One region of the Tindallia californiensis genome, then DNA from elsewhere that is predicted to be linked to it. Evidence: riboswitches for the same ligand, from Rfam matches in the RefSeq annotation. Region 1 holds a riboswitch; the other holds the start of a gene.
The links. Region 1 has a riboswitch for glycine ahead of gcvT (glycine cleavage system aminomethyltransferase GcvT). Riboswitches for the same ligand answer to the same signal wherever they lie in the genome.

Region 1 (3,423 bases):
TCTAACATTTTTTTAATGTCTTCTTCTGTATGTGGAATATAGGGAAACATATTACGCCTCCTCTTCGCAGAATCTTTGATAGTCCTCCGGTTTCATCAGCTCATCTAATTGAGATTTATCGCTGATTTTAATTTTTACAAACCAATTAGCTAACGGATCCTGATTAATCTGACCAGGGTCATCCTCTAACTCTGTATTGATCTCTAAAACAGTTCCATCTACTGGTATATACATATCTGCAGCCGCTTTAACTGATTCGATGACACCAAAAGCATCGCCTTTTACATATGTTTCATCAACTTCTGGTAATTCAACAAATACAATGTCTCCTAAGGCTTTGGATGCAAAGTCTGTAATGCCCATATACATTTCGTCTCCCTGAACATCCACCCATTCATGCTCACTGGTAAATAATAACTTTTCCATTTCTCTCATTGTTATTCCTCCCTTATATTCATTTATAATCATTACATGAAACTCTAGTTAGTTCTTTCGCCATTCCAATTAACCTTTAGATTTTGTATTCTTTCTGTAAAAAGGGGTCGGTATTAATTTTGCTTCCACCTGTTTTTTTCGTATTTGAATCGTTATTTGTTCTTGTCCTTCTATGGTTTTTCGATCTACTAACGCCAAACCAACGTTTTTATTTAATGTTGGTGATACATAACCCGTTGTCACAAATCCTATCTTTTCACCTTCTAATAAAACATCATATTCACTTCTCGGAATCCCTTTGCCAAGCATTTCAAAGCCTACTAGCTTTCTGGGAATCCCTGCTTCCTTTTGTTTTTTAAGAGCTTCTAATCCAATAAAATCATCTTTCTTTAACTTAACAAAAAAACCATATCCTGCTTCAACTGGTGAAATATCTTTCGATATTTCATGCCCATACAACGGAAGTCCTGCCTCAAAGCGCAATGTATCTCTACAACCTAGCCCTGCAGGTTGGATACCTTCGTCCTCACCAGCCTTCATCAAAGCTTTCCATACGGTTTCTAACTCATCCCATTTTGTATATATTTCAAAACCATCTTCGCCGGTATAACCAGTTCTGGAGATAAGACACTTAACACCAGCAATTGTTACATGATCCTTAAAGTTGAAAAATTTAATTTCAGATAGGTTCTGGTCCGTAACCCTTTGAGTAATTTCCTCTGCCAGCGGCCCCTGGATAGCAAGTTCTGCTGTCCTATCTGATTCATCAATAACATCCACTTCGAATTTTTGAGCTTTCTCATTGATCCAATCCAGATCCTTTTGAACATTCCCAGCATTAATAACAAGCAGATACTCATCCTGAGCAAATCGATATACGAGCAAATCATCCACTACCCCACCTTCGGGATAGCACATAAAGGTATACAGTATTTCACCATCTTTCATCGAAGAGAAGTCATTTGTTAGCAAATGCTGAATAAAGGACAGGGCTTCCTTTCCTTTCACCCTTACTTCTCCCATGTGGGATACATCAAACATACCTGCCTTTTGTCTGACGGCGTGGTGTTCTGACATCAGCCCTTCATACTGAACAGGCATCTGCCATCCTGCATACTCCACCATTTTACCTCCATTGGCATCATGCCACTGATAAAGTGGTGTTCGTTTTTCTTCTGTCATATTGCTCCTCCTTCCTTTGCTAGCCTCCTTGTTATAACTACCCAACATTTTGCTTATCTCACATCAAAAAGACACACAAGTACCAATAAGGATTGATAATTGCATGCCCTCTGTCGTAAGCCTGAGAGATTCTGCTTCCAGGTTATTTATTTTTGAAACACCTGGCTGCATTGCACCTTCGGCGTCCTTGCGGATCTTTCCAGAGTTTCGTCCTATAGCGATCCTTTTTCCTGAAAGTTTCTATGTAGAAATCCCAGCTCTACATATTGCTCCTTCGGCTCCTTAACGGACTCTCTCGCTATCCTCATCCGAATATATATGTTTTTAACATTTCTTTAATCAATTTCATTGTATCTCGGTTAAGACTTTATTTCAATGTTTATTCTTAAATAATTTAGAATTCTTTCTCTAAATTGATTTTGTCATTTCCCTTAACTGAGTGTATAATCAATAATCATCATCCCTATTTTATTTTTAGTCAGGAGAAGTTTTCTATGAAACTGCTACCCTTTCTTAAGCCTTACCGTTGGCCGTTAATGATTATCTTTTTTCTTTTGATGATCATTTCATTTTTAACCACCGTACCTCCCTGGATAATGCAATACGCTATTGACGAAGTGCTGCCCAGTGGCAATGCCAATTGGTTGCCTTGGCTTGCTTTTGGAATTCTTTTGGTATCCCTTACAGAAGGTATTCTAAGTTTTATTCAGCAAGTATTCAGTGAGTACATCGGCCAAAAGATCATTTACTCCATAAGAAACCAAGTTTTCCATCATATAAACCAGCTGTCTTTTTCTTTTTATGATAAAACCAGGACAGGAGACTTAATGTCACGAATTGTTTCAGATGCGGACACTTTAAACCGCTTTATCAGCTTTGGCTTGCTGAAAGTGTTCACAAATGCGCTGATTCTCATTTGGATCTTCATTACCTTGCTTTATTGGAATTATCTAATGGGCATCCTTTTTTTATTTTTGATCCCTCCTATGACCCACGCCATGTTTGTTTATGCCCGTAGAGTCCGTCCTGCTTTTCAAAAGATACGAAAACATACTGGCATCTTATCTTCTCAGGCTCAGGAAAATCTATCGGGAATTGAGGTTATTAAAAGTTTTGGAAATGAAGGCTATCAGCATAGCCAGTTTACAGAGGAAAACGAAAAAGTGCTTAACCATACCTTAGCAGCCAACAAGATCAGTGCCTTTTGGATGCCTTATGCCGAAACTTTGATTGGCTTTTTTACAGGTATTGTATTGTTAATGGGAGGTTGGTTAGCCTCCATGGGTCAGATCAGTACCGGAACTCTCGTCGCTTTTTTGGCTTACATCAATATGTTGCGTCGCCCCATCCGCCAAACCGGATTTCTTCTCAATTTGTTTAGCCAGAGTGACGCGGCCGCCAGCAGAATCTTCGACCTTCTCAATCAAAAGGATTCACTAACCGATATTCCGAATGCCCGAAATTTCAAAACCATTCAACAATCCATAGTCCTTAACCATATTTCGTTTGCTTACAAGGATCAACTGGTTTTATCTGATATCAATCTACAAATTTTTCCTGGCGAATCTATCGCTTTGATAGGCCCTTCCGGTGCTGGCAAAACGACCTTAGTCCACTTGCTGATGCGATTCTATCAGCCTACAAAGGGCACCCTATTCATCGACGATATTCCTATTTCTCATTATTCCCTTAGCAGCTTACGGACAAAAATAGGTTTTGTGATGCAAGATCCTTTTTTATTTAACGGAAGCATTGAAGACAACCTGCGCTTAGGTTCACCAACAGCTACTTTTCAAGAAGTACAGC
Region 2 (3,423 bases), on a different contig from region 1:
TAATATGCTTTTGAATCTCAGCTTTTAACCACTGAGCCGTTTCTTTGCTAAATTCCATGTTCATTAGTTCTTTTTCTACCTCTTTAAGTCGAATAGGCGTAGGTGCAACCGCTGCCATTGCAATGAAAGTCCTTTTGTCTGCGGTTCTTCTTATTGTAATGCCTACGGTTGCTAAATCATGGCCTTTCACACGCGTTTGCCTTCTGAATTCACTCATATCTCCTGGTTCCACATCCGGAAGAGATACACCTAAAACAATTTCATTATCTTTTAATGCTGTTTTTTTAACTCCTGTAAAGAAATTTTCCAGTGCTAACTCTCTTTTTCCATTAGGTCCTTCAATATGAACCGTTGCCTGATAAGTGAGAAGAGGGGATGAAAGATCTGCTCCAGGCGATGCATTGCAAATATTGCCCACAAGGGTTGCTCTGTTTCTCAATTGATAGGAAGCTAAAGAGCCTGCAGCTTGTGAAAGTGCAGGATATTTTTCAATCACAGTATCAGACTCAGCTAATTCATTGACTAATACAGTGGCTCCGATATAAAGACCTTCACCATTTTTATAGTCAAATCGATGAAGTTCTTCAATTCCTTTGACATCTAAAATGTTATCCACCATCTCTACGTTCCTTCGAAGCGATATCATAAGATCTGTACCGCCGGCCAAGATTTTAGTCCCCGGATTAGCTGATAAAAAATCGATGGCTTCTTGCGTTGTCTGGGGTTTTGAATAATTGAACTTACTTATCATTAAAAAACCTCCTTTTAATATTACGTTGCATTCATCTTCTGACACTGCTATTTTTCGATTGCTTACATCTTAATTTTACCATTATTTCACAATACTCTAAAGAAAATGACATTAGTGCTTTTACACAAAATTATGAGCGTTTTTTCCTTACTAATTGTAATGTGTTGATTGGAAGGTTCAAAACAGGCGCCTTTAGGCTTCTTGTTTTTCAAAAAAGAGGATGCTTATGTCCAAGCATTGGTAGTCATGGCAGAGATCCAGACAAGATCGCAGCAGAAACTAAGCATCCTGTTTGTGATTACTGATATTCGGTTGGAAGAGCGACAAAGCTTGCCTGGGGCTGAATAGCGCACTTTGAAATTTTGTTAATTTATTATCAAAAAAAGATTGATTTTTATAGGAAAACGTTATACAATGATTACAAAGATCGATGTCAGTGTGAAACTTTCTTGATAACTTCATAAAAATACTGGATGATGTATGTGGGAGAGAGTCCGATGATGGGCCGCCGAAGGTAAAAGCTAACCGCCGAACAGCGTTAGTGAATTTCTCAGGCAAAAAGACCGCATGCGGACAGATCTCTGGAAAGCGAAAGCACCGAAGGAGCAAGTCTTGTTGAAGATTGCTGATCAACAGGGAGAAACTCTCAGGTACCAATACAGAGCAAACAGGACAGTGTCTTGTTTGCTCTTTTTGTTTTTTCGAACTGGTGATCATGAATCGTTTCACGTGAATGAAATAATTTATCCCTGGCGGTGATAGGATGGTAGTAACTAATAATCCAATGGTGAAAAAAGAGTTGGAGGGAAGTCTGATACCCCTACTTTGGGTAGAAGGAGATTACGAAGCTGTGTTGCGAAAAGTACGGGATCTGGTTCATACCGGTCATCAGATCATATCCCATCCCCTGGTAGGCAGCATTAAGCCCTATGAAACTCCTTATCGCACCGTGGTAATATCTGACTGGGCTGATTCGCTTCATATGACGTCATTACAAACCTTGGAACAGGTCTTTTCCTTACTGAACTCCTTTAAGGGGAAGGACGGGAAATTAAATTCATTGCGGACCTATCGAGATGAAGATTTACCGGATCTCCAACTGATAGATCTGGATTTAATAAAGCCGGTGATGGATCGGGGAAGCAAAGAAAAACAGGATGAGATTAGAGAGTAAAGAATAGAGGGAAAGCATCAGACTAAAAAAGCAAAAATGTTTTATCAGATAGCATTGTATGTAATTTGTAGAAGGAAGAGAAAAGAAAGGAGAGAAAAAAATGAAGCTGGAGTTAGGAAAAATCTTTATCGAAGACGTTCAGTTTGGGGATAAAACCCATGTGGACGGGCGCATTCTGGTCGTTGACCACAGAGAGTTACTGGAGGCTATTGGAGGCGAAGAACACCTATGGAAAATGCGGGTAGACTTAGCTCATCCAGGCGAATCTGTACGTATTACTCCGGTAAAAGACGTGATTGAGCCAAGGGTTAAAGTAAAAGGACATGGCTCTATCTTTCCTGGCATGTTAGGGAAGGTACACACTGTAGGTAATGGACGAACCCATGCGATGAAAAATGTAGCGGTGGTGACAGCTGGTAAGGTAGTTGGTTTCCAGGAAGGCATTATTGATATGTCTGGACCTGGAGCAGAATACACACCTTTCTCAAAAACCCATAATATTGTTATTACAGCAGAGCCAAAACCAGGTATTAAAGCCCACGAACATGAAGCTGCTTTAAGAACCATTGGCTTGAAAGCAGCCGCTTTTATAGGTGAAGTGATCAAAAATATAGAACCAGATGAAGTGAAAACTTATGAAACACTGGCACCTAGAGAAGCAGCCGAACTACATCCGGACCTGCCTCGGGTTGGTTATGTATATATGTTGCAAACTCAAGGACTACTGCATGATACCTATGTTTACGGCGTGGATGCAAAAAAGCTGGTTCCAACCGTAATGTATCCAACAGAAATTATGGATGGTGCCATTGTTAGTGGAAACTGCGTATCTGCTTGCGATAAAAACCCAACCTATGTGCATTTGAATAACCCGGTAATCGAAGACTTATACGAAGAGCACGGAAAAACAATAAACTTTCTGGGAGTTATTATCACCAACGAAAATGTTACCTTGGCTGATAAAGAGCGTTCTTCCAACTGGACCGCAAAACTATGTGAATTTATGGGGCTGGACGGAGCCATTGTTACTCAAGAAGGTTTCGGAAATCCAGATACTGACTTAATTATGAACTGCCGAAAAATTGAAGAAAAAGGCATTAAAACGGTTATTGTAACAGATGAATATGCCGGTCGGGACGGAGCTAGTCAATCTTTAGCAGATGCTGACCCGAAAGCCAACGCCGTTGTTACAAATGGAAATGCCAACGAAACCATTGTACTGCCAGATATGAACCGACTGATCGGAACGACCGCTTACGTTGATTCTATTGCAGGTGGCTTTGATGGAAGTTTAAGAGACGACGGTTCCATTGAAGTAGAAATTCAGGCGATTACAGGAGCCACCAATGAATTAGGATTTGGACACCTGTCAGCCGCTGCCTATTAAAGAAAATCATAAGCTAAAGAATAGCTAAAGGATAAAAAATCTGCAGGAATAAATACCTGAGGTAAAAAAAGAAAGGAAGGTTGAAATGGCTAAAAAGCGAATTGTTCATTA

Region 2: linked by a shared signal. The riboswitch ahead of BLV55_RS11445 (GrdX family protein) and the one ahead of gcvT (glycine cleavage system aminomethyltransferase GcvT) in region 1 are both predicted to bind glycine.

The regions. Positions count from the first base shown of each region.
Region 1 covers NZ_FNPV01000004.1:239,045-242,467, reverse strand. The annotation lists gene gcvPA (aminomethyl-transferring glycine dehydrogenase subunit GcvPA) at 1-50, opposite strand, end outside; gene gcvH (glycine cleavage system protein GcvH) at 52-435, opposite strand; gene gcvT (glycine cleavage system aminomethyltransferase GcvT) at 505-1,617, opposite strand; glycine riboswitch at 1,726-1,822, opposite strand; glycine riboswitch at 1,826-1,925, opposite strand; gene BLV55_RS07075 (ABC transporter ATP-binding protein) at 2,112-3,423, shown strand, end outside.
Region 2 covers NZ_FNPV01000008.1:60,952-64,374, reverse strand. The annotation lists gene BLV55_RS11455 (FAD binding domain-containing protein) at 1-751, opposite strand, end outside; glycine riboswitch at 1,225-1,327, shown strand; glycine riboswitch at 1,331-1,415, shown strand; gene BLV55_RS11445 (GrdX family protein) at 1,515-1,925, shown strand; gene BLV55_RS11440 (glycine/sarcosine/betaine reductase component B subunit) at 2,026-3,312, shown strand; gene grdB (glycine reductase complex selenoprotein B) at 3,398-3,423, shown strand, end outside.